Bdellovibrio bacteriovorus HD100: one gene and its partner. The protein of the gene in region 1 interacts with the protein of each later gene in a pairwise test. Links are inferred from orthologs where the notes say so. Each region holds a gene or a part of one and is shown on either strand. Other genes may lie near its edges.

Evidence for each region.
Region 2: the proteins of def (region 1) and BD_RS02225 interact in binary tests that used the Escherichia coli proteins (3 or more experiments, as listed by UniProt). The link is inferred for Bdellovibrio bacteriovorus HD100 from one-to-one orthologs.

What each region holds. Positions count from the first base shown.
Region 1 is NC_005363.1:2,676,564-2,691,242, reverse strand. The notes cover bases 11,821-14,679. They hold def (peptide deformylase), read left to right. Parts: upstream 11,821-12,876; coding sequence 12,877-13,482; downstream 13,483-14,679. Other genes in these bases: rpe (ribulose-phosphate 3-epimerase), read left to right, coding at 14,437-14,679; fmt (methionyl-tRNA formyltransferase), read left to right, coding at 13,479-14,435; lptG (LPS export ABC transporter permease LptG), read left to right, coding at 11,821-12,849. In the rest of the region: BD_RS12700 (FAD-dependent oxidoreductase), read right to left, coding at 1-293; BD_RS12695 (hypothetical protein), read right to left, coding at 375-854; BD_RS12690 (HD domain-containing protein), read left to right, coding at 1,071-1,649; BD_RS12685 (hypothetical protein), read right to left, coding at 1,696-2,460; BD_RS12680 (DUF4423 domain-containing protein), read right to left, coding at 2,457-3,209; BD_RS12675 (hypothetical protein), read right to left, coding at 3,343-3,975; BD_RS12670 (hypothetical protein), read left to right, coding at 4,221-4,631; BD_RS17985 (KH domain-containing protein), read left to right, coding at 4,760-5,122; BD_RS12660 (hypothetical protein), read right to left, coding at 5,164-5,484; BD_RS12655 (OmpA family protein), read right to left, coding at 5,635-6,279; BD_RS12650 (SIMPL domain-containing protein), read left to right, coding at 6,461-7,180; BD_RS12645 (cell wall hydrolase), read right to left, coding at 7,177-7,881; BD_RS12640 (GyrI-like domain-containing protein), read right to left, coding at 7,881-8,417; BD_RS12635 (thioredoxin family protein), read right to left, coding at 8,422-8,973; BD_RS12630 (biotin--[acetyl-CoA-carboxylase] ligase), read right to left, coding at 8,985-9,740; nadC (carboxylating nicotinate-nucleotide diphosphorylase), read right to left, coding at 9,740-10,564; and 3 more genes. UniProt on the Escherichia coli protein: Removes the formyl group from the N-terminal Met of newly synthesized proteins. Requires at least a dipeptide for an efficient rate of reaction. N-terminal L-methionine is a prerequisite for activity but the enzyme has broad specificity at other positions.
Region 2 is NC_005363.1:444,454-459,240, reverse strand. Bases 4,165-7,131 are described here. They hold BD_RS02225 (aspartate-semialdehyde dehydrogenase), read right to left. Parts: upstream 6,169-7,131; coding sequence 5,161-6,168; downstream 4,165-5,160. Other genes in these bases: BD_RS02215 (diacylglycerol/polyprenol kinase family protein), read right to left, coding at 7,083-7,131; pssA (CDP-diacylglycerol--serine O-phosphatidyltransferase), read right to left, coding at 6,152-7,009; BD_RS02230 (CFI-box-CTERM domain-containing protein), read right to left, coding at 4,165-5,059. Outside these bases: BD_RS02250 (hypothetical protein), read right to left, coding at 1-1,035; BD_RS02245 (substrate-binding periplasmic protein), read right to left, coding at 1,202-1,966; BD_RS02240 (hypothetical protein), read left to right, coding at 2,199-2,453; BD_RS02235 (porin family protein), read right to left, coding at 2,619-3,689; more of BD_RS02230, read right to left, coding at 3,686-4,164; more of BD_RS02215, read right to left, coding at 7,132-7,670; BD_RS02210 (hypothetical protein), read right to left, coding at 7,877-8,380; BD_RS02205 (SprB repeat-containing protein), read left to right, coding at 8,569-9,564; BD_RS02200 (ExbD/TolR family protein), read right to left, coding at 9,598-10,002; BD_RS02195 (MotA/TolQ/ExbB proton channel family protein), read right to left, coding at 10,005-10,634; BD_RS02190 (sulfatase-like hydrolase/transferase), read left to right, coding at 10,795-12,522; BD_RS02185 (hypothetical protein), read right to left, coding at 12,534-13,220; BD_RS02180 (FHA domain-containing protein), read right to left, coding at 13,222-14,787.

The DNA of each region.
Region 1 (14,679 bases):
CCGGCAATACCGCCCCCCACGATCACGACATCCAGGTCCTCAGAGAAGGACTTGGGTTCGCCGCCTTTTTTCTCGATATAGCCGTCGATGTTCCAGAAGGCATCGTGCGGGCGGTTGATGTCATCACCATTGAAATCAATGCTGTTGTTTTCAGATTCCTTCAGGCGCGCAATCGGCCAGTCGTCCGTCAGCTGGTCATTGACCCACTCCGAGCCTTTGGCCAGAGAGGATGCAGGAAGAGAAGAAAGAGCTGCCACGGACAAGCTGGTTTTTAGAAAATCACGTCTTTGCATGGCGATTGATTAATTCCGGGGCCCTCAACAGACAAGAGGAGTTCCTAGAACTCCTCTTGTTGAAAGGGTATTGAAATTTTCTTAGTCCACAGTCGGAGTGTCACACTGAGGAACCGTGTAAGATTTTCTAAACATAAGCTCATATCTTTCCACGTTGCGGTTGGAGATGCGCTTGTAAACCGGGATGTTCACTGTCAGTGGGTAAGAGCCCGTGACCGTTTCCATTTTGCAGCGGCGCTGGTTGTTGTTCCAGAAGCAGTTTTCCACTTCGTGAGTGTAGTTGATCGGTGTGGAAAGATAATCGCGGTCGATCACGATGATCTCTTCGCGGTCACCACGAGTGCGGCTGACCGTGGTGTCCACGGGCTTTTGTGTGCGCAGACGGTCACCGTCCTGGCAGGCGAAGGTGTAGTCAATCGCGCGGCCCATGTAAATCGTTGGGGCCTTCACGATCGCATAGCGGTCACGCATGATCTCTTCCCAGGAAGAGTTGGCGTTCACAGCGGCAAAAGCAGGCACAGCGGACATCAAAGTGATCAAAAGGGTCATAATGCGTTTCATATTCAAGGGTCTCCATTTTGTGTTCGATTTTATTTGTCCTCTTTGCGCAAAGAGATGGAGGCAGCTTCTGGCAGGGCACACAGTTTTCTCAAGTTACCGTCCGGTAAATGGGGGGTGTTTTGTCTTTTGACTGTTCCGAGAAATTCCTACCCTGACGCGGCGCCTCGCGCGGATTCTTCATGCAACTGCTGAAACCATAAGGTAAGCAACCAACCCATGAACATCGAAATGCCCATTCTGCCGGAAAATTTGAATCGTCCTGAAATCGTGGAAAAATCCTGGGTTGTGACCCTGTCGGGAAGCCGCTTCAGCATTCTGAAGCCGGATCCGGATGCGATTATGATTGAAGACATCGCCTGCGCGCTGGCTCGTCAGGCAAGATTTAATGGGCACACACGCTTCTTCTACAGCGTGGGTCAGCACTCTTGCCTGGGGGCGGAAGTTTCCCCAACCAAAGAGATCGCCTTGCACATGCTTTTCCATGATGCGACCGAAGCCTATGTGGGTGATCTGGTGTCTCCGGTGAAGGCTTTGCTGCCGGATTTTGAAATCATCGAATCCCGCATTCACTGGGCGATTTCCAAACGCTTCAACCTGGAATACCCACTGCCAAAAGTGGTGAAGCAGATCGACCGCCGCCTGCTGGCGACGGAAGTCCGTGACCTGATCACCAAAGATCTGAAGTCCTGGAATATTTCAGAAGATGAGCCGTTTGATTTCCCGATCATCCCTTGGCCGTCGGAAGTCACCGAGGCCCGCTTCCTGGATCTGGCAAAAAGCCTTTTGAAAAAATAAGCTCGCATCCATTCGGAAGCCCTGTTCTGGGCTTCCGTAGCGCCCCTTACTTACAGTTGAATTCTTCGTTTGCGCCCAGTCTTAACAGCAGCTCTGCGGTGTCCAGGCGATCTTGCATCTCTGCGGGCAGCAGAACGTCGACCGACTTTACAAGTCTTTGGTAGGCGGTTTTTTCGTTCCAGCAGGAATCCACATCCCACTCTGCCTGAGCCGCTTTTTCAATAAACGGATGACATCCGCGCAAAGCGGCGACGTGAATCATATAGCTAAGATCTTTTCGGCTTTTCAGAAGCTCCAGATCAAAAGTGGCGATGCGGTACTTCTGGCACATGCCGATCAGGTCTTTTATCTGTTCGGCAGTGGCGTCAGTCGTGGTGAGCACCGCCAAAAGAGACGACGACAGGTGGTAGTTCTTATCATCAAATCCCGCCACAGGCAGGATTTCATGCAACACCAAAAGGCGCTTTTGATCAGCGTTAAGACGGCTCCAGACGTCCTCAGACAAGATGATCAGGTTCAAGCCAGGCTGGTTGATGGCGCTCACCTCGACATCGCCAAGCAGCACACGTGTCTCGGACTTTACCGAGATCCTGTATCTGGTGGCTCGCACTTTGGCGACAACAGTTGAATCGCCCTCTGACAGAATTTTCTGGCCAAACTGAGACAGCAGATCGTCCAGGATGCTGAAAAACTCTGCGGCATAAGCGTTACCGCCATTGGTTTCAATGCCGCCGGGGCGCTGAACTTGGGCTGAAGCCACGGTCGACACGAAAGTCAGAGCAAGCACAAGGCACAGGAATTTTTTTGTCATAGAATCACCGGATAAACAGCCATGCTGACGTTATAGATATGGTCATGGGTCGATTTTTTTTCAGACAGATCATTGATACGAGTCCGGGCCTTTTGCAGGATCTGTTTGATCTTGGCAAGGTCCTTCCCGCTGATGGGGATGGTCAGGGTGCAGTTGTCCCGAAGTTCAAAGGGAACCTCGTCAATGGCGCGTTTGGCCTGATCCAGGAAGTCTTTCTGCACGGCTTTGCGTCTTTCTGTAGTGAACGGAATGGGCAGGGTGCTGAGATTTTTGCTGATGACTTCCACAGTCGAGTTTTTGATGGCAATGGCACCGATTTTTTCAAGACTGATCAGGCGGGACTCGAGTTCTTCCGGTGCGAGACGCAGGTGGCGGGCCAGGTTGTCCCAATTGCGTTTGGGTCTGAACTTTTTCAGGCGCAGGCTGGCCAGAAGATGAATGTTGGTTGTTTCAAAGATGTTCTCAAAGTCAGCCACGGAAACGGGCTGCATCTTGGCGGTCTTTGGTGTTCTTTGTTTGCGGCTGCTGGAAAGGCTGGCCAGAATCTGGTCCTGCATTCCTGAATCAATATTCAGCGCCTGCATCACGGCCAGGGCCGTAGGCTGTTTTACGACTCTTTGGCCGCTCATCACCCGTGTCAGTGTTCCGGCGTCCTGATCAAGACTCTTGGCAAACGCCCGAAGGCTGTACCGAGGATTCTTGTTCTGCCTTTTTGCGAGTTCAGTTCTTAAAAGTGCCGCTAGTTCCATGGGGCGCATCTTCTATGGAGCGTAAATTAATTGTCAATTACGTTATTTGTAAGAGGCAGAAAGGGGATTTTAATACCGTTGCTTGAAAAAAACTGAGCAACGGCCTGTAAATTCTTCAGAAGAAGGTGTGTGCTCAGACGGGGAAGGCGGCCGTGCAGATATTGAAGAGGACTTTGTCTCCTTTGCTTCGGGAGGTCAGAACGTTGATCCGTTTTCGGGCATTCTTGAGAATGTCACGCACGCGGGGCAGGTCTTCCGGATTCAGTGGCAAAGTCATATTGCTGATACTGCTGCTGGCGCAGACCATGTGAGTGTCGGTTGCTGACAAGAGCCCCAATCGCTCCAGCTCCAAGAGGCGTTTTTGGAGTTCTTCAATACTGATGTTAAGAAGCTGGGCCAGCTGGGGAAAGTTTTCTTTTTGGCAGAACGGCCCGCTTTCAAGGCTGATCAGGATATAGATATTCAGTTTGTCGACGGCCTCTTCAATAGAGCTCGTGGCCAGGAAACTCATTTCATCCTGTTCTTTCTTTTTGCGTCGGCTGGCTTCCAGGTGGCTGAGCACCAGGATCTGGTGTTCATTCGGTATCTGCAGACCCGTCATCAGTTGTCGGGCGGTGGCATCCTTGACGACACGTTGCCCGCTCATGACCCGGGCCAGGCTTCCCGCATCTATGTTCAGACTGTTGGCGAAGGCCCGCAGACTGTAGCGTGGATTTTTGCGTCTTCTTTTTTCGAATTCGTCTTGCAGAAGTAGTGAGAGATCCATGTACGGGTACAATCTCTTTTTTGAAGTTTTGGTGTCAAACGGGGAGAGTGCGAGGGCCTTCTATTCCGTTGCGCTTTTTTCGTCAGCAACACGACTTTTTTGAATATCTTGGGTGTTGCTCAAAATTTTGAATGCTCGCTGTTTAACCGCAGATCCGTCGAACTTTTCTGGAAATTCCTGATTTGCAAAAATAGGCTGCCGATCCAAGGGCAATGTCGCCCTGAAAAAAACATTAAGGAGAAATCGTGAAAAAAGTTATTTCATCTCTGGTACTGAGTTTCATGCTGATGGGTTCCTTCGCGCAGGCGCAAACGCAGGAAGGCACCGTGGCGATTGGTTCGGATGGAACGATTGTTCTGCAGCCGCTGAGTGGTTATTGCCCACCGCAACCCACGGCCGAAGACCTGCAGGTTCTTGGCGCCTGTGAACCTTCGAACAGCTCTGAATGCCCAGCGCACTATGAAGAAACAGCGAAGTACTGCTGGGGCGGCTGGGGCCGTGGCTTCTATCGTTGTGGTAGCGTCTGCAAACCCTATCGTGACCATGAAGGGCGCGGTGGGGATCGCGGTGGTAAAGGCGGTCGCGGAGGTCACGGCCATGGTGGTCACGGTGGACACGGTGGGCATGGCGGAGGCCATGATCGTGGCGACAACTAAAATTTAAAAACTGGAACGGTGGGGCTACGAAGGCCTCACCGTTGCCCAGTACTTCTGAGCAACGATAGTTTTTTTGCCGGACTTTTCTTTGTTCCAATTCTCAAATCTAATGGGACAGGGGGGACGTGGTGGGAAAAGGTGACGGTAATGATGTCGTGGTGATCAGAAGAAACGGTCTTGGTTCTCAGGTGCAAAGTGGGGACTCGGATAAAGACCCCGTTGACGTGCGAGAAAGGGTCCGTTTCGTGCTTCAAGAGATGCTGTCCTGCCTTGTCGCAGAACCAAGTCAAACCACGGTCCGAGTCAGTGTCGGAAGCAAAACGACTCTGTATGAAATCGACACCGTGTCCGCCGACTTTGGCAGAATTGTAGGCTCGAAGGGGCGCACCATTGAATCCATGAGATGCCTGGTGGCCGCAATGTGTGGCAGCGCGGGATTTCGCGCGGTCTTGCAGATTAAAGACGAGGCTCGGTTTGTCAGAAAGACTTGATTGAAAAAATCTTCAAACTCAAACAGGGCCCCGCTTGGATATTAAATATGCGCTTCGCGTTCCGGCCCTTTGCGGATTTGTTTTTCATAGTAGACTTCAAAGCTCTGCTCTTGGGGAGGCGTCGTGAAGCCACCCTGGATGCCTTTGGAAAGACGAGGCATCAAAATGTCGTTGCGGAACTCTTCCCAGCTTTCCGCTGAATCGTGGATCGCGATCACGGTCCATCCGCCTTCGGACTTACCTGCGGCGTGATAGAGCTGCCCCTTTGGCAACGTGCTGCGGTCCGGATGCACGGCGGCCAGTGTGGCGTCGTATTGTTGTTGGGTGCCGTTCGGGAAAAAATGAACAATTCCAAATGCCATGGAAAACTCCTCTGAAAGATTTAAAGAGAAGTGTAGGGCACAGTTTTGCTATCTAGATAATGGGATCAAATGAAGTGGTAACATACACGTGAAGTCTGTGCTGAGAGTCAGCAAAAAGGCCCGAAGAGATCGGGCCTTTTTATTGGGAAATTAAGACTTAGGAACTTTGGATTCGTCCACAGTGATTTCGATTTCCACACGGCGATTTTTCGCACGCGCTTCTTTCGTTTTTGCTGGGTCCACTGGGTTCAATGCACCCATGCCGATGGAAGTCACTGTTTGTGCAGGAACGCCTGCAGCAACCAATTGAGCGCTGACGGCTTTTGCACGTTGTTCAGACAATGGGTTGTTCACCATCTGAGAGCCAGTGTCATCAGTGTAACCTTTTACGGTCAGAATGTTTTCTGGATATTTCTTCATGATCGCAGCCAACTGATTGATGTTAGTTTGTGCTGCTGGTTTCAAATCCGCTTTGCCAGTGTCAAACAGGATGTCGCTTTTCAGCTTCGTGATCAGACCCTGCTCAGTTCTTTTGGTTTCAGCGATTTTCGCCAGTTCTTTTTGTTGTTTGTCCAGACGGTGACCCACAGTCCCGCCGATACCAGCGCCCAATGCCGCACCAATCAAAGCGCCTTCGTTGCGTTTACCAGTTTGGTGACCAATCACCGCACCTGCAACAGCACCAATCGCCGCACCGATACCAGCACCTTTAGCTGTGTTTGGGTTTTCTTGTGTAGTTGCGCAGCCAGAAAGCATCATTGCTACTGCTGTGCCGATCAAAAGCATCTTTTTCATTTGGGAAACTCCTTGAAAGTTGAGCCTCCAATTATGACCGAACTTTGTTAGTTCGCAATTGTTAATGCATTCGGCCCAGCCGGCAGAGCTGGCGCGGCGCCAGCCGCAGAAGCTGAAGCAGCTTGTCCATGGACAAACTGTCCCTTATGCTAGTGCTTTGACCCAAGGAAAGGGGAGAAGAATGAAGAAGTACGTTTTGGCAGGCCTTATGGCTGTCTCTATGGTATCCGGGGCCCAGGCTTTGGCCGACAGTCGCTACATTATCGTGAGTGGTTTTGCAGAAAGAGGACTGGACCCAAATATGGTCAACCTCAATATCGAAGTTTGGAGCAAGGCCTCCACCGCTAAGCAAGCTCAAGGACTGGCGGCGAACCAGTTTAAGCAGGTCAGAAAAACTCTGGAAGATTTCAAAGTTAAAAAAGAGGATATTCAGACCGACAACTATTCTTTGAATCCGGAATATGAATACGACCAAAAACTTCGTCAGAATAAAATGGTCGGCTTCCGCGTGTCCCAGTCTTTGACGGTGACTTTGCGTAAAGTCGAAGACGCCGGGAACTTCCTGGATGCCCTGGTTGCCGACAAAAAGACCATGGATGCGGGTGTCAACGTTTCGTCACTGTCCTGGGATTCTGACAAGCGTGATCAGACGGAAACGGCCACGTTGGGTGAAGCTGTTCGTGCGACCCGCACCAAGGCTGATGAAATCGCCAAGGCGGCTGGTGTGAAGATCAAAGGTGTTTCCAAGATCAGCCACGGCGTGTCTGGCGGCTTGCCACCACAACCGGTGTTCAGAAACTTTGGCGGCGCCAAAATGATGGCGGAAGCCGCTTCCACTGATGTGGCTGCAGGTCAGATCAAAGTTCGTGTTGAAGTCACAGCAGAATACGAGATTAATTAATAAGAAAAGAATTGAATGCACTCGTTGCTATAGCGGGTGCCTTCAATTTTGACGTCCTTCATGAACGCCTTTTTGGCGGCATCCTTGTTCAGGTCAGCCCACGCCACGGGCGGATTCGTTGCCTGAGTGCTTTGCGGATAATAAAAATGAGTTACAGATTTTGGCAGTGGATTTTTCTGCGGGTGCAGCAGGGCCTGATCGGCCGCTTTTTTGGAAAGCTCCCAGAACTTTTGCCATTGCGGGTGTTCACTTGGGCACAGGAAAAGTTTTGAATAAGATGATTTTTTCGAGACCGCCGGATTGAACTGGGCTTTCTTGAAGATCACCCCGTGCAGACCCTTGCCAAATTGTTTGGCGTAACGGGGCTGGGCTTCCGCTAGTGCCACACGGTTTTGTACACCCCACGCAAGGCTTGCAAACAGCGAATCTTCGTATTTGGAACATTTGTCCAGATTGGTCGAAATGCCCTCCGCAAACACCAAGCGCGCCAGCACTTCAAAGTCCGTCAGCTTTTCGCGCTGAACGATCTCTTCGTTGCTTTCGTCATTCTTGCGCGTCAGGCAGGCCGGAGCGGAATCAATTTTGGACAGGGTGATTTTATCCGGGGTCGAAGACGGCCCCTGGCAGCTGGTCGGACAAGGGGCGTCGGCAAAAACCAGCCCTGATGTCAGCAGCAGTGCGGATAAAATCACGGCCTTCATTATTGAACCGGGAACAGGTAAGTGGTGGTCATGGCGTTTTTCTCGGTGATGGAGTGGATCTCGTAGATCTCAATAACGGCGCCGGTCTGTTTCAAGTTTTGTTTTAGCATGAAGTCATTCACGCGAGGATACACTTTCAACGGCCCAATACCAGGGGACCCAGTGAACACCGCCATCACGTACTTGCGTTGTGGGATTTCACCCACTTGCAGGCCTTCCACCAGCTGTGGTGGCTCGCCCGTGATGATGCAGCCCACTTTGGAGCGCAAACGGGCTTCTTCCACGACTTGTGGATCATCCAGGTATTCACCGAAGGTGCGGCCGCAGGTCATGTTCTGGGAAGTCATGTACTTTTCAATGCGCTCAAGCTGTTTGTTCACTTTGTGGTAAGGGCCCACGTGTTCAACATAGACGATCTTGAAGGGACCCTGAACGGATTCAGAAATATCAACACCTTTAAAGGCACCCAGATAGTTCGCCAGGAAAAGGCCGAAAGAGATCATCGTTACTGCAACAAATACCAAAATATACTTCATCGTCTTAAACCCACTTGATAGAGCAGCCCATAGAGGCTGTTTGTTCTTCAGATACTTTTTCGTTTTTCAAAAGTGTTTGAACGGCGTCAAACAGCTCGCGTTTGGTCACTTTTGCAGCCTCTTTCCACGAATCATCCAGGCGTCCGCGGTAAGCAAGCTTCAGGTCTTTGTCGTACACAAAATAGTCCGGCGTGCACACGGCTCCGAAGGCGTGAGCCGCCGCCTGGGATTTGTCATGCAGGTAAACGAACGGATAGCCTTTTTCTTGCGCGCGTTTTTGCAGATTCTCGAAAGAATCTTCGCGGTTGTGGCTTTCTTCGTCGTTGGCACAGATGGCAATCACATTCACGTTTTGTTTTTTCAGATCATGACCCAGCTGGATCAAACGGTCTTCAATCGCCTGCACATAGGGGCAGTGATTGCAGATGAACATCACCACCAACGGCTGACCATTGCTGAAGTCTTTCAGTGAATAGGTTTTGCCATCCACCGCAGGCAGGGTGAAGTCGGGGCATTTGTTTCCAAGATCCGGAAAAGGTGTGAAAGTCAGTGCCATTGCGTGATTCCTTACAAAGTGGACCAGTTGATTTTTTTATCACCAACCAACAGACTGCCGTCGGCTTCCATCCCTGTGTACTTTTCTTTCAGCAAAGGATGTTTGTTCAGGGCCGTCAGCAAAGAAAGCTGGTCTGTCGGGCTTAAGGATTCTTCAGCGTGTGAAACAGCATCCGTCAGTTCAAACATCAAACGATCCAGGAACGCCATATAGTCCTGACCCAACAGCGGGGCGCCAACGGGCAGGGACTCAATCAGGCTGGTGGCAGTGTCGACGTCTTCCGGGGAATCCGTGACATTCAGACCCAATCCCACGATCAAACGAACCTCATCACCTTGGGCGACGTTTTCAAGCAGGATGCCGGCAATTTTTTTGTCGCCGATGTAAATGTCATTGGGAGCTTTCAGATTCCAGGCCAAAAACGGCCAGGTTGTCGAGCACGCACGATACACCGCAAGCCCAATAAGACAGGATGTGGTCGGCTGGGGTTTTACACCCAAAAGATAAGACCACGAGCTCAGAAGAGAACTGCCCGGGCGTGCATCAATCCAGGTGTTCTTGCCACGGCCACGACCCGCGGTCTGGTGGTCCGTCACATACAGGCACAAGGATTCTTCCATCAGGTTTTCGGCAAAGGCCTCTTCCTTGGCGATGGCGTTGGTGCTGGTCATTTCTTTTTGATAAGCCACGTACAAGTGATTGCCTTCGGCCCACTGGGAAGTGACTTGTCCAATGCGAATGTCAGAAACCGGATTGTCCTTCGCCATTAGTCCTCCCACTGGAAGACAAGGCTGACGTCTGCGCACGGAGCTGAATGTGTCAGCGCGCCGACAGAGATATAATTCACGCCCAAGGCCGCCACAGAAGCCACACGGTCCAGATTCATGTTGCCGCTGGCTTCGGTTTCCACTTCAGCAGGGATGATCTCCAGAGCTTTTTTCAAAGTGTCGTTATCCATGTTGTCCAGAAGGATTCGGTGCGCCTTCATGGCCACGGCTTCTTTGACGTCCTCCACGGTGCCCGCTTCCACCTCAATCGGAAGATTGCTGTGTTCACGCACGCGATTGATCGCATTGGTGATGCCACCCATGACAGAAATGTGGTTGTCCTTGATCAGGATTGCATCGCTCAGATTCATGCGGTGATTGACGCCGCCCCCGTGAACCACGGCGCGCTTTTCCAGATCGCGGAAGGCCGGAGTGGTTTTGCGGGTGTCGAGAATTTTGGTTTTGGTGCCCGCGATTTTTTTAACAAAGCGGCGGGTATGGGTGGCAATCCCGGACAGATGACCCAGGAAGTTCAAGGCCACGCGCTCGGCTTTCAGGATTTGCACCAGATCGCCTTCGATCGTGCAGATGATTTGATTTTTAAGAATTTCATCGCCTTCTTCAAAGTGCCACTTGATACGGCAGGTGGGTTCCAAAGCCTGCATGGATTGTTCAAATGCCATGGCACCGGAAAGAACGATGTCTTCCTTTGCTTTCAGGCGGGCGCGTCCCATACGGGGTTTTAGGGCCAGGGATTCAGTGGTGACATCGCCATGAGGCATGTCTTCTTTGATGGCAGCGCGGATCAGCTCCAGCAACGTCATAATTAAGACCTCTTACTTGCAAAAGAGGTCGACGCTGTACGGACGGCCTCTTAAATGGACTTTTCAGTTTCGCGGAGGATCTTTTTGATTTCTTCGCGCACGATGCGCTCAGCAATCTCCGGAAGGACCTTCCAGCAGATGGATTCGATCACTTCGCGAGCTTCCTCACGGATAATCTTTTCCATCATATTGGGGTCTAAGTCCATCTTGGATTGAGTATTGGGCTTAGCATTAGAAGCGGGCTGCGGAGCCGCACCCGTAGAGGTGCTTTTTGTTGCACCCTTTTTGAGGGTTTCCATCATTTGATCTTTGACGGATTTTTCCACGTTGGAAATGAAGGAGTCCGCAGCAGCCGAAGGTGCTTTGGTTTTGGTCACTTCCGGAGCGGATTTCACAAAGCTAATCTCTTCAAAGTCGCCATCCATCTCGATGTGGCCGGAAAGCTCGTCATCCTGAGGGATCACAAATTTGGAGGCAAAGTCATTGCCGTCCGCCTCAGGGATCTGGATTTTGAATTTGGTCAGATCCTGATGAGCCCAGCCGCCTTCGTCGTGTTCGTCTTCCGCTTTGGGATTGGTCAACGGCACGGCCGCGAATTCCTCGCCGGAAACTTCCAGCAGGTTGGCCTCTTCAGCGTCGATTTCCGGGATGTTCAGGAAATCGCTTTTTTCCTCTGGAATAGCGTAAACTTCCTGCTCTGCTGCAGGGGTGTTTTCAGTTGGAGTTTCTTCAAACTCTGGCATTTCCGGGAAAGTCAGGAAATTGGAAACTGGATTGGATTTCGTTTTTTGCACCAGATCTGAAACAAGAGAGCGCAGGTGGTCGGCATCGAAAGGTTTTTCCAAGCGACGGTCCGCACGGCATTCGGTGGCCTTGGCTTCGTCGATTTCCATGAAACCGCTCCACATCAGCACAACCGGAATATTGACAGTTTCAGCGTCGTTTTTCAGATCCGCACAAACTTCGTAGCCTGAACGTTTGGTCAACAACACATCGGCGAACACGATATCCGGCTTGAAGGTCTTAGTTACTTGCAATACATCAAGGCCCACGGGGACCGATTTAACTTCAACCCCGAAGTCAGACAATGCCAGTTGCATTACTTTTTTGATTGTGGAACTCTCATCTGCAAGCAAGACGCGTAAAGCCATAATCAAAGTTAAATTGGATTTCCGCCGCCAGTCAATGAGTTTAAGGGATTTGCCGTGAATAGGATCGATCGTTATACAGCTTGGCTCTTCGTAGGTTACTTCGTGGGTGGCCTTCTGGTGTTTCTGACTCTTTTCACCGCGGTTGACGCGATGTCCACAATGGTCAACTACAAGGATGTCGCTCCCTCGGCATTGGTGAATTATTACCTCTATTCGTTCCCCGGAATTATCTCGCAACTGTTGCCGGTGGCCTGTTTGCTGGGGGTGATCCTGACCCTGACCAGTCTGAATAAAGCCAATGAACTCGTTGCGTTATTTGCCAGCGGGATGAGCCTGATTCGTATCGCGGTGCCGATGCTTTTGTTGGTGGCGGTGATTTCAGCTTTGGGGTACATGGCGGCCGACCGGGTTCTGCCTCGGGCGACCAAACAGAAAAACTACATCCTGTACTACGACCTGAAAAAAGAACCGCATCGTTTTTCCACGATCCGCACGGACCGTATCTGGTACCGCTCTAAAAACTCGATCTTCAATATCAAAACCCTCAATGCCAAAGGGGACGGGGCCCAGGGGCTGACGATGTACTTCTTCAGCGACGAATGGGATCTGGTGCAGATGATCACCGCCGCTCAGGTCAAAATCCAGGGGGCGCAGTGGCTGCTGGAGCAGGGGACAGTGACGATCTTTAACAAGGACTCAAGCTTCCCGCTGACCAGCCCATTTAAAACGAAAAGCATCGTGATGGCCGAGGATTCCAAGGACCTGCAAAGTGCCGGTCAGACCGCCGATATGATGTCACAAAAAGAGCTGGAACACTTCATCGACAAGAACAAGGCGGCGGGCCTGGATACCGTGGCCTATGAGGTGGATTATCATTCCAAAATCAGCTTCGCCTTTGCCGGCCTGGTCATGTGTTTACTGGGTATTCCTTTCAGTGTGGGCCGGGCCCGGTCCGGGGGCACCATGCTGAATGTCGGGATCTGTCTGGCCCTGGTTTTCGCCTATTACGTGTTCTATTCGTCAGGGATTACTTTAGGGCAGCACGGGACCCTGCCTCCAGTGGCGGCGGCGTGGGCCCCCAACATAGTTATGTTGGGTGTGGCCTTCGTTCTTCTCAAAAAGCTGAAACGCTGATATAATGGGGGCCTCCCGGAGGCCCTTATGATCATGAAAATCCTCACATTCCCAGACCCGAAGTTGCGTGAAGTTTCGCAGCCGGTGAAGACTTTTGGACCTGAAATCGCCAAATTGGCCGAAGACATGGTTGAAACCATGTACCACGCCAACGGGATCGGTCTGGCAGCCCCTCAAGTAGGCGAGCTGGTTCGCATGGTCGTGATCGACACTCGTCCCAAAGACGAAAAAGGCCGCCGCTATAAATACGAAGAAATGACTGAACTGGAAGCCGCAGTAAAACAGCCGCTGATCCTGATCAACCCGGAAATCGTCAAAGGCGAAGGCAAGACCACTTTCGATGAAGGCTGTCTGTCCATCCCGGGCTATTACGAAACAGTGGAGCGCTACAACTACATCGAAATGAAAGCATTCGATGTGAATGGCAAAGAGTACATCGTGAAAACCGACGGTCTGCTTGCGATCTGCATGCAGCACGAAATGGATCACCTTGAAGGCACTTTGTTCATCGATCACCTGAGCTTCGTCAAGGGCAACAAAATCAAAAATCAAATCAAGAAGTACGGCTACCCTGTGAAAAAAGAAAAAGAAGGGGATGCTACAACAGCTGACGAAGAAAAGTGTGAAGTGTGAGCAAGGTCCGCGTCTGTTTTCTAGGAACCCCTGAATTTGCCGTGACCTCTTTGAAAGCTCTGTTGTCTGATGAGCACTTTGAGGTCGTGGGTGTTGTCACCCAGCCTGACCGTCCTGCCGGTCGTAAACTCCAACTGACTCCAAGTCCTGTAAAAGCTTTGGCTCAAGCCCACAACCTGAAGGTTCTGGCGCCGGAGTCCTTGAAAGCCAATCCACTGATGCTTCAGGAAATCAAAACCTGGGGTGCTGAGGTGGCGGTGGTTGTGGCCTTCGGTCAGATTCTGACCCAGGAATTTTTGGATTCCTTCCGCTTTGGTTGCGTGAATGTGCACGGATCTGTTTTGCCACGCTGGCGTGGGGCGGCTCCGATCCAAAGAGCCATCGAAGCCGGTGACGTCGAAAGCGGCGTGACCCTGCAGAAGATGGTCAAAAAATTGGATGCCGGTGACATCATCGGCATTCGTCGTGTGAAAATCACCCCGGACATGAACGCATTGCAGTTGCACGATGTGCTGGCCCAGTTGGGTGCAGAACTTCTGCAAGTGGAACTGATGGACTATGTTCGTGGCAATCTGGCGCCGACACCTCAGGATGAATCCAAGGTGACGCTGGCGAAAAAAATCGAAAAGATGGAATCCCAGATCGACTGGAGCACGTCTGCCAAAGCGATCGACGGAAAGATCCGCGGCTTTGTCTATGGCCCGGGCACTTACACGTTCTTGCAGGGGAAAAAGCTGAAACTGCACAGAGCCACGGTCACTCGTGACGGCGGCTCTATCGGCAGTGCCAAGCCCGGCACGATCACCGCTGTTCATGAAGATCATATTTCTGTTGCGACCGGTGACGGTGTTTTGCAACTGTTTGAAGTTCAGCCTGAAAGCCGCAACCGCATGGCGATTGCTGATTTCCTGAAAGGTCATGCTTTGAAAGTGGGGGATCAACTTGGCGTCTAAGATGGTGGCTCCTTCCATTTTGTCGGCGGACTTTGCCAATCTTGAAAAAGAGATCAAGGCGGTCGCACAGGCGGGCGCTGACTGGATTCACGTCGATGTGATGGACGGGCGCTTTGTGCCGAATATCACTATTGGCATCCCGGTGGTGAAGGCGCTGAAAAAAGTGTCGCCGCTTCCGTTGGATGTGCATCTGATGATCGAAGAACCAGAGCGCTATGTGGAAGAATTCGTGAAAGCGGGCAGT
Region 2 (14,787 bases), 2.2 Mb from region 1 along the record:
CGCATAGTTTCTCAAGGCCGAGATGATATTGTCTTTGAATCCTCGCAGAGCCGGAATCGACGCCCTTAAACCCTCCAGACGGAAAAGATAGTATCGGGTCGCATGATCCTGATACACGAGGAAAATACCAATCCCCGGAGGCATCGACATCCCCGTGGAAGCCGCCCAGCCAAACTGATTCGGCCCCTGGCGGAAGACACCTGTCGCGCCACCGTACATGGTGGTGTTTTTCTGACTGGCGAAAGTGCCATCACGTTTTTCAAACACAAGCCCATACGTGCCGGCCGCAGAAACCTCTGCCACACCGGTCAGGGTTTTCTTCAGGCGTTCGACATCCATGAAAATCTCAAAGACCATTTTTGATTTGCCGTCGGATCCCACCTGGCGTGAAACCCCCGCCCCCAGTCCCAGCATGTAAAAGAAACCACCGGATTCAGGGATGAAACGACCAATGCTTCTGCCACGAAGAGCTTCCATCACCTTCTGCGGCAGCGCCAGGCCCGCCCCAATGGAAACCATCATCGTCCCGCCCTTCACATTGCTGCGGGAAACGACATGGGAACTTTCATAAAAGCGGTTGTTCAGTTCGTTCAAAGCCTTGTTGATCTTGCCTGGTTTCACGCGGAAGAAAGAAAGCACACGGGCGAACTTTCCAAGGAAGGCTGATTTTTTGGCCAGGAACTTGGCGATCTCGGCATCAGAAAGCTCCAGCACTTTTTCCAGTTCGGCCTCCGTGCGCGGACCTTCAAACTCAAAAAGCTTGTCGTTGGGAATATCAGCCGTCATCGCAGCACGGGCTCTTTCAACAAAGGCCTTGCGATTAAAGTCTTTCTCGCCTTCCACCACTTCAGACAAATCCAGTTTTATCACCGCTTCGTCAGGCATGTCGGTGCGCGGGGCTTTTGCGGCTTCGGCTTGGCTGGGGGCGGATTCAAAAAGCAGGAGATTGGCATCGTCTTCGGCATAGGCCTGGGCCCCGGTCAAAGAAACGGCTGCGAGCAAAAGCAGGCTTTTGAAAAGGATACGAATGGCCATGGGAACTCCTGTTTCCCAAAAAGGAGCAACGAGCATACCAGCCGGCAAACAAGAGAAAGGCCCTAAAAAAGCTATTATCTCTGCTAAATTGCTTATAAGGCACAAAAGGACGCGGAACCCCAGTCAGCCCTGTGACAGGAAACCCAAAAAGAGGCACCTTCAGCGCTTATCGGAAGTTGTCCAAAGGGATGTCTTTTCCCAGCCAGCGCTGCATGATGCGGGCGTAGTCATTCGAGGCTTTCAGCTTTCTCAAACCCCGATCCAGCTTTTCTTTGAGCTCGCGGCTTTGCGGATGCGAGCGGGAAAGGTGAACATAGATGGGCTCATTGGTCAGCTCCAGAACCGTGGCCACTTTGCCGCGGAACTGGGGGTTTCTTTCCAGATAATAGTACAGAACCATTTCGTCGATGGCAGCGTAGTTTATCCGCCCGGTCACCACCAGCTTTAACGAGGTCATGTCATTGGCCGTGAATTGTTTCAGAATCTTTTTGTTATCGTCAAAGTCCTTCCCAAAGGGAAAGCCACTGGGATGAGCCACAGTTTCGCCTTCCAACTCGCGGAGTGACCTTATGGGTTTGGTCTTTTTTACATGGCGGTTGGTAACGATCAGCCCCCGGCTGCGGAAAAGGTGCTCTTCAGGGAAGACGTACTTTTCAATCAGCTCCTGATTTTTTGCAGAGTTAAAACAGCCCGGCTCTTTCCCGATGGCCGTCAAAGCCAGGCAGCGCAGATAAGGCACCTGCAAAAGCTCCACCTCCGAGGACTCAATCTCAAGAGCCGCTCGCACCAGATCCACGGAGACTCCCTGCAGGCGTCCGTTTTCCACATAGGAAAAAGGCGGCCAGTTGTCCTCGGCAAGAACACGATAGCTTTTGGCCTGCGCACACACGCAAACCAGCAGGATTGGCAGAATCCAATACAGACGGGTCAAAACAGCTCCTAGATTTATAGAGAGTAAATACAAAAGAGTTTTGAAATCCCCTAATTACTTGTTGGAAATCAAAGAAAGACTGAGGCTTGAATGTTCCGCCAGCTTCCCGGACGAAATGCCCAAACTTGGTAATTACCATTTTTTCACAAGATTCACGGGGAATTGACCGCCACCGGCGAAAGGCGTATTTCCTGTCCCACTTTTTTAAATCTAAAAAATAAGGAGTTCATCCATGAAAACAGTTTTCGCAGTATTGATGCTTGTATCCGGTTCCGCTTTCGCTTCTGAAGTTAACTATTCCCGTCCACAAGACGAACTTTACATCGACTTCATCAGCTGGTGCGATTCCAACAACGTCATGGGCCAGGACAGCCAAGGCCAAACTTATGTAAAATTCAACTGCTCTGAGTACGGCCAAACTTGCCGCCAGACAGTCACTCATCGCCACAACAGAACTCTTTACTTTGCAGCTTGCTCTGACAAATAGTTCTGATTCTTCAAAATTGAAGACAAAAAAAAGGTGCTCTCCGAAGGAGGCACCTTTTTTATTTCACAAACCGAGAGCCAAGGCTGATCAAAAGGTTCCAGATGCACAAAATGCCTCTGGCATTTTGAGGCGAAGCCCACGCGGAGGTGGGCCCTTTTCACCAGCCTAGTAGTCGACCGTCACTCCGGCACCAACAATACCACCCGAGAAGTCGACGTCTTCGCTGAACGTCTGCAGTTGACGGTATTCCAAAGACAGCCACAGGTTATTGATGCCGTATTCTGAACTCAGCGTGAAAGCTGTATCGTCGCTCATCGCAGCGATATTGAACAGCAATCCACCGGCCCCATACACGCCCGGTGTTCCCACCAGTGACGGGGACTTCCCATCGTCACGAATTTCTGCAACACCGATATAGGTGCCACCGGCGGAAACATACGGCGCAATCCATTGCCGGTCACTCCACTCCAGACGATACACGCCCCCGACGTTGATCGGAATCGCCAGGAAGGAATATTCTTCCTTGGCTTCCTGATCCGGGAATTGCGGATCCGGAGTGATGAATCGCCCCTGCCCGGTAGCATACAGCAAGCCAAGACCTGCTTGAATGCCCAGACTGCCATAGCCATTGAAGGGCTTCCACTCATAATCAAACATGAACATCGCCTGGGAGGAACCCCCATACATGGAATCGTAGTTGGTCACGCCGTCGGCAGAATCAATCTTTGGAGGATCCATCATCCCGACCCGGAAGCTGCCGGACTCTTTCGAGGCGGACGGCGACTTTACACGATAAATGTAGGCGCCATCTTTGGTAATGGTCATCAGCCCCTTGGCCGCCTGCGGATGCTGGATGTATTCCACCCCACCGCTTTTGGAACGACGAACCACTTCGACCTGCGGGGTCTTGCGCACCGGCGCCACCTGCTGTGGGGGCTCTTCGGGAATCACCACCGGAGCGGCTTCCTCAACCACGGCCGGGGCTTCTTCCTCCAGCATAAGGTCTTCTTCGATATTGGATTCACTTGGAGTTTGTTCGTTCAAGTTCACTGTGCCGGACTCTTTGGTCGGAGCGGCACTTTGGATTTCATCCTCAATCTGCAGGTCTTCGCCTTCAAATTCGGTTTCTTCCTGAATGAACGGCGGTTCTTGTGGCGGGCCTTGTTCCTGCGCCTTGGCGGCCTGGAAAGACACAACAGCCAGCAGAACTACAAAATATTTGTGCCAGGCATTCACGCTTCACCCCGTGTTTTGCGACCGACGACAAAGCGACGGTACATCTCATAAGTGGACACGCCTGTCAGAACGGCCAACAGCAGTGTCACCCACAGACCAAAAGTGACGCTCATGCGGGCGAAAAACAGCAGCGGCCACAAAATCGTGCGGACTGCGGATTTCGCGAATTCATTTTTAGCGATCAAGTTTGCATAGAACGGACTGTGCTTGTAATAAAGCTTCACAATCCTGGTACCAACACTATTACTCAAAAGGTATTTGTTGCGGAAATCACGGAAGCTTTGAACCTCCGGGGCCATGTCACTGCCAAAGGCTGCGGTGGCGATAAAGCAGCTCTTGTCATCCAAAAGGCCGACAACCTTGGAAGGGGTTGCACACAGACTGATGGCATCGACACCACCCGAGGTCCCTGGCAGTGGTGAGTAATAAGAGACAATTCCGGTCTTGTCCTGATTGGCCATGACCATGCAATAACGGACGTCATTTTCCAGACCGTCAATGCGGTTGTCTCTTTCAGGATCCACCAACTGGATATAACTGGAGGCATTTGAAATGCGCGCAATGGTGGTGTTGTCGTCCTCGCCATCCAGTTGCTTTTCATAGAAAAACACGGGACCAGCGTATTCAATGCCCGGTGCCGTGCTGGCAGGGTAATCATCCGCTCGCGCCAGCTGATCGGCATAGATCTTTTCATCCCCGCGATAGGCACTGAAATAACAATAGCCCGAGCCCGCAGGAATTGTGATGTCATCGGTCGGACAGTTGGTATAGACCCAGTCGGAACCGTCGGTTTTTGCCACACGCCCCATCACCTTGAATGTCATCAAATCGTTGGTGGTCGTGGAATCGGTGGTGGTTTTAAAACCCACAGACAGCTCACCGCTGAAATCCGCGGTACAACCACTGCTTTGCCCCAGCTTCTGGCACAGCTCACCCCAAGTGACCTGCACATTCAAAATACCATCAGCCAATGTCGGATTGATCGAAGGGGTCAGCGTGTCTTCGCCCACTTTAATGATGGCATCGGCCAAAACCGCCGACGTGTTGCTGGATTGAACACGGATGGTGATACGAAGATTGTTATAGGCGTTTTTCTTATTGCACGGCCAAAGCTTTGAACTGGAAACCGTTTCACCACTGCAGCTGTCACAGGTGGCGGCAGAGTTTGCATCTGCGGTGCAAGTCCCGGCAAAACCCGCATACAGCGTGGTCTTGGTTTCCGTCGTCGCCAGATCAATGCGAGAAGCTCCGTCCACAGAAACAAGTGTGATCGTGGCCAGAGCCGGAGCAGAAAGCAGCATTCCCCCCACTAAGGTGGAAAGTGCATAAGTTCTAAGATGATGCTGAAATCCCGTCCATGGAAGTCTCATCCTTTCATCGAACCATGCTAAGGTCCGGAAGTCAAAAAATGCCCCCCGCCCCGACCAAGGTCGAAATAAAAAGGGCCGTCCTGAGACAGCCCTTTCCACACTTAGTTAAAGAAGATCTTTTCCGCGATCTGGATGCCGTTCAGGGCAGCCCCTTTGCGGATGTTGTCTGAAACAACCCACATCAGCCACATCTTTGGATTTTCCGGGTCACGGTGAACACGGCCCACATAGACCGGGTCCTTGCCAGAAACATCGCGGGCCAAAGGATAAACGCTTTTCTTGGGTTCATCCTGAACTACGATGCCTTCTTGCCCGGACAAAGCCGCCATGACTTCGTCACGACTGACGGACTTGTTTAAAGTCACCCATACCGATTCGCTGTGAGCGTTCAAAGCCGGGATACGCACGGTGAATGCGGACACCTTAAGATCTTTTTGACCCAAAATCTTGCGGGTCTCTTTCATGATCTTCACTTCTTCGCTGCAGTAACCTTCATCGTTGAAAGAACCAATCTGAGGAATGCAGTTGAACAAAATGGTGTGCGGGAAAGTTTTTGGGTCTGTTGGTTTTGGATGATTCGTGGTCTGTTCGATCAATTCGTCATGACCGCCCTGACCGGCTCCACTCACCGCCTGGTAGGTGCTGACACGCACTTCTTCCAGGCCGAATTTTTCAAGCAGAGGTTTCAACGCCACCACCAACTGAATGGTGGAACAATTTGGATTGGCGATGATCTGAGGTTTGGAATCCTTGTTCACCAGGTCCCCGTTCACTTCAGGAACGATCAACACGGTGTTGGGATCCATACGGAAGGCTGCCGAGTTGTCTACGGCAAAAGCCCCTGCCGCCACGGCCTTTGGGGCCCATTCAGCCGAGATGTCGTCTCCGGACGAGAAGAAAACCAGATCCAGCCCGTCAAAGCAGCCGTCCTTCAATACCTGACAAGGCCATTGCTGACCTTGCAGTTCAATTTTCTTACCCAGAGAGTTTTCAGAAGCAAAGGGGCGCAGTTCTTCAATTGGGAAACTGCGCTCTGACAGGATGTTCATGAAGGTTTGGCCGACCATTCCGGTCGCGCCCACCACACCGACTTTAAGTTTTCTTTTCATCTTTCTTCGCCTCTTCTTCCTCGTCTTCGAGGACCAGATCGCTTTCATGCACAGATGCAGGAGCGTACACGCTTGGCTTGATCTTACGGATGTTTTTTCCAAGTTTGAAGACACCGAAAACAGCGCCCAAAACTGCGTAAGCCATGAAGAGAACAAACAGCATCACTTCCGGACGAAGTGCCACGACAACCAGAACACCGACACCCAGAATCAGGTAACGGAACGGCAGACGCTCTTTCAGATCCAGATCTTTAAAGCTGCGGAAGCGGAAGTTGGAAACCATCACCAACGCCAGCAAAATAGTCATCACCAGCAAACCGTAGTTGCCCAGCGGTTCCAATTCCAGATCCTGGAAGGCCAGAACAGAAGAAGCCACGATACCTGCCGCCATTGGAATCGGCAGACCCTGGAAGTAGTTCTTTTCAACCACGTTCGCCTGAACGTTGAAACGCGCCAAACGAAGCGCACCACACGCTACGAACAGGAAGGTCGCAACCCAGCCCAGACGACCGAATGGCTGCAAGGCCCACAGGAACAGCATCGTAGCCGGAGCCATACCGAAGCTGACCAAGTCACACAAAGAATCGTATTCAGCACCGAACTTACTCGTTGAGCGGGTCAAACGCGCCAGACGGCCATCCAACTGGTCAAAGACAGCAGCAACCACGATCGCGTATGCAGCAAAAAGATAATTACCTTTGATGGATTGGATGACAGCAAAGAAACCGCAGAACAGATTCCCCGTGGTCATCAAATTTGGAAGGATATAAATGTACATCGCCAAGCGCTGAGCTTTGGCATCGTCAGATTCGATTTTATCAAGATGAGTATCAGTAGCCATTTTTCGTCCACCTAAGCTAGAAAATGTATGCGGTTGGAGTGGCGGAAAAGACCCGTCTCCAACCTCAACGACATTAGCTTACGGCTGCGAAAAATCCAAAGAAATAAAACAGGATAGTCAATCCGACAGCGCTCATCAGAGGCAAAGTCAGATTGTCGTCAAGCTTGGCAATAGGAATCAATTCTGCAAAAGCGCCCACCAAACCGGCGAACAAGCTGACCACAATCAGACGATCCATCAGATAATTATGATAGATCAGATAAATGAACGTGACAGCGGCGCAAACAAAGAACGCCGCCATAAAACCTTGAATCGATTTGTGACCAAAGATCTTGTCTTTACCGTAAAGAATCCCGAAGTAGCTCGCGATTGGATCGGCAAAAGCCAGGAACAACAGCGTCAACGCCACGATCGGACGAGGGAACAGGATATTAACAATCAAAACACCGCTAAGCAGGAAGGTCGTTCCCGCCAGTTTTTTCACTTCGCTTTGACGCATGATGGGCTTAAATGCGTGCATCGCCCAGTCATTCAAAGCAGGGTATTTCAAACGAAGAAAATCAAAAGGAACAAACAGACTCCACGCAACGATCAACACGGTCATGGAAACAGCCGGTGGCATGTACACATAAGCCAGGAACATCGCGAAGACTCCAGACATATGCCAGATCTTTCGAGCATAATGAATGTCCGAACGTTTTTTTAGATCCACAGGTTGGGTCAATCCTTCAATTAGCATCAGTATAAATCCACTTATTGTCCGCGCTTCAACGCAGGGACGGGGGCTAACTTAAAGGCAGAGTAACTGAAGATCAATTTAATTGATCTTACTCTAGCTGGATGCATTAAGATGTTGATATTAAAAGACTAAATTTGACTGGAGTGAACCAGAAGGACTTCCTCAACAGCCTTTCCGGAGCGTTCACGATAGCGAATCGTGATTTCATTATCGCCCTTTTTAAGCTGGATCAGATCCGTTTGATATTTGTCAGTGCCACGCAGGAAAATAGAAGCCGTGTAGCCGTTGCTCTTATTAATGATCTCGACGTCGCCTTCTTTGAAGCCACGCAGACAGTTTTTGCCCTCAAATTGGACATATCCACCGTCCACACTCAAAGGATTCAGAGCCTTTTTCGCACAGCTTAGATCAAACTGCGTCAGACGGCTGACCGCCGCCACTTTGGCACTGGGAATACTGGCAGGCTCACGTCCGCCAGCAAGGGCCGGAGTTTGGGCCGCCTCAAACACTTCTTCTTCAGCCACGACAGCCGAGTCTTCAGTCAAATTCATAAACGTCGGAATTCCCAAAAGGAGAACCAACACGAAAGTGACTATAATGAACTGAGTGTCTGAAGGTTGTGCTTTAAACATACCTTTTATCATCGGAATACCAGCGCAGGACTTTAGCTGTGTCATTTTGAGATAAGGCGATCAAAAAACAGCCATTTTGCTTTAGTTTTTCCACATTTCTTCCGTATTAAAGTCCAGGTACTTGGGGGAAAGTAACTATGAATGGCCGTATTCTTCGGAAAATTCGGAATTTTCGCGTCCTTTCGGCGTTGATCATCGCTTCCCTTACTATTGTCAGCTTTCAAAACTGTGCTCCCCAAAATTCATTCTGCAGCGGCGAATGCGCGGAAGAGGGCTCCACCACTGAAGCATCCAAAGGCAGTGGCAGCAGCGCGGGCGGCCGCACTGACATCTGGGGCTCCCGTCCTGGTGGCACGGGCGGCGTGAATATGGGCGGAGGTTCCAACTCTTCAGGTTCCGGCTCCGGCTCGTCCTCTGGTGGCGGCGGGGCTGTCACTATTGGCGGCGGTGGTGGCTCTTCCGGTGGCATCAGCACGGGTGGAGGCAGCTCTTCTGGTGGTGGCGGTTCTTCCGACGGCACTTTCCGTATCACCACTCAACCGGCCAGCGTCAGTGTTCAGGAAAACGGCGACTTCCAACTGGATGTGGCCGTGACTGGCGGCACTCAGCCCTACACCTATCAATGGTATGCCAACAGCAAGGCCATCTCTGGAGGCTTCGGCAACTATGCATTCTATTCAGGAAGTGCTGACAGCTGGAAAAACGAAGGGACTTACTACGTCGTTATCAAGGACGGCAAAGGCCAGAGTCTGCAAAGCACCATGGCGCGCGTGACGATTCTGGAACCAACCGTGGGTTGCACCGCGGGCAAGTATTTCACTTACACCAACGCCACCTATGATCAGGGCTATAACTATTTCACCGAATTCTTTGATGGTCCGCGCGGAAAATTTCTGCTGCATCAAAGCTATGACATTTACAACATGCTGTTCCCGTATCCAAGCTACAGTCAGCTGACTTATTTCAACGTGCCTTCGAATTTGAATTATTTGGACAAGACCTGGATCAGCTGCCGTTCCACGATCCCGCGCATTCACACACCTGCGGTGAATCCGAACTATGAGTATTACAGTGACCGCTATGCGGACTCTTCCGAGTGGAAGTATGACGGCAATATCGCCTTTGAATGCCGGAACAAAAAGCTGAAACTGATCTCTAACACCTGCAAATGGGTGCGCCGATAAAAAAAGGGCTCTTTACAGAGCCCTTTTTCATTCCTATTTTTTGTCGATACTGATCGCGAACTTTTTAACCCCGGATCCTTTGACGATATCCAGAAGCCCCACCACTTTTCCGTGCGGCACATCTTTGTCCGCCGAAATGATGGCCTGCACATCCGCATTCTTGCCCACTTCTTCAGTGGCTTTGGCGCGAACGTCCTCTTCAGATACGAAGGTTCCATTCAGATTGATGCGTCCGTCAGCAGTCAAAGCAATGTTCAGCTTGCTCGGAGCTGTCTGATCACCGCTGGCTGCCTTGGGCAGATTCACGTTGATCGTGGGCTTCATAAACATGGGTGCTGTCACCATAAAGATGATCAGAACCACAAGAATGATGTCCACGAGCGGAACGACGTTAATGTCCGCTATGGCTTCATTATTGTCGCTGTTATTAAATGCCATTTTTAAACACCTTTTTTCTTAGCGTAAGCCAGGCACAACTCTTTCACGCTTTCCAGATTCTGGAACACGCCACGAACCTGTTTGCTGTAATAGTTGTACGCCGCCACCGCCGGGATCGCCACGAACAGACCCGCTGCCGTTGCCACAAGGGCCATAGAGATACCCGCCATCACCGTCTGTTGACCCGCTTCAGGAGCTGTCGCCAGATCATTAAAGGCTTTCATGATACCCAAAACCGTACCGAACAAACCGATATACGGAGCATTGGAACCCACGGTTGCCAGGAAACCCAGAAACTTTTCCAGCTCTGGACGCTCAGTCAAAGCAAAGGTGTTGAAGATTTCAGAAAGACCTTTGCTGCCCGCGTCTCTCATGTGTTTCAACGCGTAACCTGCGGCACGGCCTTCAATAGAGTTAGGATCTTTCGCCAGATCCTCCACATCCTCAAGGCTGTTGCTCTGAAGTGCCAGCTTGATGCGAGCACGCACTCTTTGCGACTCTGCGGAAATTTTCTTCAGGGCAAAATAACGTTCCAGAATCATGCCGATGCTCAATACGCTGAGAACAAGCAAGATCCACAAAACGACCTGATCCGCCAAGTGAGCAATAGTAAATATCTTTTCCGTGAGCATGGGTGATTCCTCCAAATCTTTGACTGCGCTATCTAATTGATCCATTATCACTAAAACCATTACATACGGTCAAGGTATGCGGAAAATCATTTTAACTCTCACACTCATCCTTCTGAGTTTGGTCCAGCTCTCCTGCCAAACAAAAGACAGGAACTCTATATTGATCATCGCGGTGGACGAATTGACCATCAGCGACGTCAATTGCAGTCAGGATTCCTCCGAGAGGTCTGGTTTTCAATTGCTTTGCAGTGAGTCCGTGCGTTTCACCCATGCCTTTTCACCGTCTCCGATGTCCGTTCCGGCTTTGGCGTCCCTATTGACGGGTCTTTATCCTTATCAGCACAAGGTTCGCCACAATGGCGGCCCCGGACTGACTGCGGAAGTCGAGCTGGCTTCCGAGGTGGCCCTGGATCAGGACTATCGCACCAGCTTCTTTTCCGGTGGCGCCCCCGTCTTTCGTCGGAGCGGGTTGAATCAAGGCTTTGAACTTTTCGATGACAATATAGTTCCAACCTTCCGCAGCCTGATTCGTCCATTTAAACAGAATGCCGATGCTTTTCGACAATGGGTTCACCAGGATGTCGGCGGTATGTCTTTCTTCAGTGTGATCTATGTTCCGGATCTGCTGTTCACGAACACCGAAACCCTGACGGATCTGGGCGAGGCCCGAAACTTAAGCTTCGAAAGCCAGCGTGAAGAACTTGATGAAAGCCTTTTTGAGCTTTTCCAGGATCTGAAATCCAGTGGCCACTGGGACAGCACCACCATCTTTTTGGTGGGGCTGAATGGTCACACCGGCAATGACCGTCCGAAAGAACTCAGCTCCATGAATCTGCATGGGGAAAATACCCAGGTGGCGTTGTTCATCAAACCCTCACAAAAGAAAAAACGTGACGAAGCTATTCACTGGAAAATTGACCAGAACGTCAGCCTGGTCGATGTGGGCCGCACGCTTTTCCATCTTTTGGGCGAAAGCATCGTGGATCAGGCGCCCCAATCATTTCCGGCTCAGTCTTTGACCGAAGTGATGAAAAGTGCCACAGCCACCTGGCCAGAGGACCGCCCCCTGCTGCTGGAGTCCGGCTGGGCCCTGTGGCGTAAAGCCGGTCCGCTGAAGACTGCGGCAATCTCCAATCATGTTCTTTACATCAATGAAGAAAAGCCCCGCCTGTACAACACATTGGTCGACCGCTTTGAAACAAACCCCTTGCCGCTGTTGCAGGAAAGTATTTTACCGACCACACAAAAGCTGCAAAACCTGCTTTATCGAAATCAGTTTGTGTCCTTCCCGGCTTTAAATTCTGAGTGGACAACGAAACTGAGCCTGCCGTATTCCCGCTGGATGCGCGCAGATCAGGAAGACCTGCTATTAAAGGATCTGAAGCGACTGCAGGCCCAGCAGCCCCGGAGCCTGGATCTTCTGAACTGGACGGCGCAGATCGCACTCAACCGTAAGGACTGGGACACCCTGAAGCAACTGGGGCAGAAAAATAAAATTTCGACCTGGCAGTTTGTGGCCGAAAAAAATCTGAATGTTAAAACCGCCAAGGTCAGTGATGCCTGCTTTGATCTGGTGACAGTCAAAACCATCGGCACTGACAACCTGAAAAACTGCAACGACGGACTGTTTTTGGAATGGATCGACTGGATTCGCGCCGATGCCCGCGGGCTTTCAAGGGAAGCCCAGCGCAAGCGCTTTGAACGCTCTTTCCGCAACTATATGCTGGATCAGCTGATTCAACGCAATAATATCGCTGCGGGTTTGATCTGGGACACATCCCGGGACAATATCTTTGCCCCTTCCCGTGTCGAGCTGGCACTGGCATTGCCGGAATTTTCCAAGCTGCGCCATCAGGTTTATAAATCCCTGACTATCGAAGAACTTTGAGTTTTTTTGGACTATTCGCCGGAAACGTCGATCAGACCCAGCCAGAACGGGGAATCCGGATCTTCCTGAATCATCCCTGTGGTGACCGTGCCCAGATCCAGCGAATCCCCTTCGCGGGTCCACAGTGTGGTTGCCACACTGGAACTGGCCAGCAGCACCAGGCGATCACCTTCGCTCACGTAGGTGTGCCCGCACTGAATATAGCAGGTCGGATCCAACCCCAAAAGCTGGGATGGTAATGGAGGCAAAGCCTGCGGTCTTGGCAGCTCACTGGACAGATCCTGTCCGATGGACAACGGCTGCAGCCTTTGATTTCTTCTTTGAATAAACAAACTGGGACAACCCACGTGCGCCCACGCCACTTGGGGGCCGCGTTTGAAGATCGCCATCAGCTCCACGCCGGAAAAATACTCTGCGCGGTTTTCACCGCGGTAAAGCAGGTCATTGGCAATCAGAATGCCGGTGCGCACATAGTTCACTTCATCCGAAAGACACGTCAGAAACTCAAAAGGTGACGTCACTTCCACGTCCGCCTTGGCAGCGCTGACATACTTCACCACTTCATCCAGTGCCCGCTGGGCATGCTCAGGCTGCCCCCAAGACGTGGCAACAACGATCAGACTGCCGTCATCCTCGCGATGAATCAGCGGCTTGGGACGAAGAATCTTGGTGCTGTACGAGCGCTCCTGCAGTTTCACTTTACAATGCTCCGTATTTTTTCAACTTGATGTAGGCCTTCTTGTAGTACTCACCGTCCGGGATATCCAGCTCCAGGATCTTCTTCCACTTGTCCTTGGCGCCGGCTTTGGATTCGCCCCCATCGACGTTACCAAAACTTTCCTCCAGGATGCCTTCCTGATAAAGCGTCATCATCTGCTTGCGCAGCTCGCTGGTGTAACGCTCGATACGATCCGGAAGCTCATCATTGGTTGGATCCAGACTGCGCGCTTTACGCAAGGCCTGAATCGCCCCTTTCAGATTCTGGGCCTGATAGTTCTTTTCCGCCTCGGCTTGCAAACTCGCCGTTTTGGAATTCATCATCTGACGAATCGAAGCGATGTTGCGTTTGGCCTGACCTTTATAACCGCTTGGATCCGGAAGCTTTGACTCCAGTACTTTTTCGTAAGCTGCAATGGCATCCAGAGGTTTGCCTTTTTTATGCACCCCTTCAGCCCAGCCATACAGGCCACGCATCTTTGCCACCAGGGACTGGTAAGCGGCCTTTTCAGCCTCTTTGGCCTCGCGCTGGGCATTGAGCATATCGACCTGGGATTTCAGGTCAAGAATGCGCGGATGCTCTGGATTGAACTGCAGCACGGGACTCAGACAGTCTTCCATCTCGGCCGCCGTGATGGTTGGATTTATTTTCTTCTGGCATTCCACAACCTGCTTCTGGATTTTCTCCTCAGCTTCGGCTTTGGCCTTTTCAATTTCTTCCTGACGACGCTGCTGTTCCTGAATGAAGATCGCCTCTTTCGAAAGACGCTCGATCTCGCGGATATCCTCGTAGTCCGGGATGATCTCCTGAATCTTTATGATCTCATCCTGGGCCAGCTGATACTTACCCTGCATGTACAGATTCTTCGCGTCTTTATAGCGCTGACGAACCAAGGCCTGTTGCTCAGGCTTCAGCTTCGAGAACAACTCCTGCGGCGAACCCGGAGCCATCACCTGACCCGGCTGCGCCGGCGGAGCCGTCTTGTCACCACCGCTGAACAGATAGGCCACGGCCAAAAGCACCACCGCACCCACAATCAGTTTCGGACGGTGCTTCTGGAAGTCAAATTTGCCCGAAGCCTGCGGCATTGGCCCAGGCATCGGTGCCCCCATGCCTGGATACTGCATCGGCTGTTGATACGGCATCGGCGGCATCGCCCCCTGATACGGCATCATTTCGTGGGACTGATGCTGGTATTCCATAGGCACGTTGTCATAGCTGGTTGGCACCAACGGACTGGGCGGCGCCACATTCACCATTTCCAGACGGCTCTGGAAGCTGGCATCGTGCAACTCAAAGTACAAATAATTTTCCAGCACACTGATCGCATCCCCGGACTTGATCGGAGTCATGTCCGTGGAGGATATAGGGTTTCCATTTAAGAGCGTGCCGTTCACACTGCCCAGATCCAGAATCACAAACTGGGATCCGGCCCGGCGGATTTCAAACTGACGACGGCTGACCCGCTGATCGCGAATCTGGATATGACAGGTGGAATCCCGTCCTGCAATCCAGGCATCGCCTGCATCAAGACGGATCATCTCTTT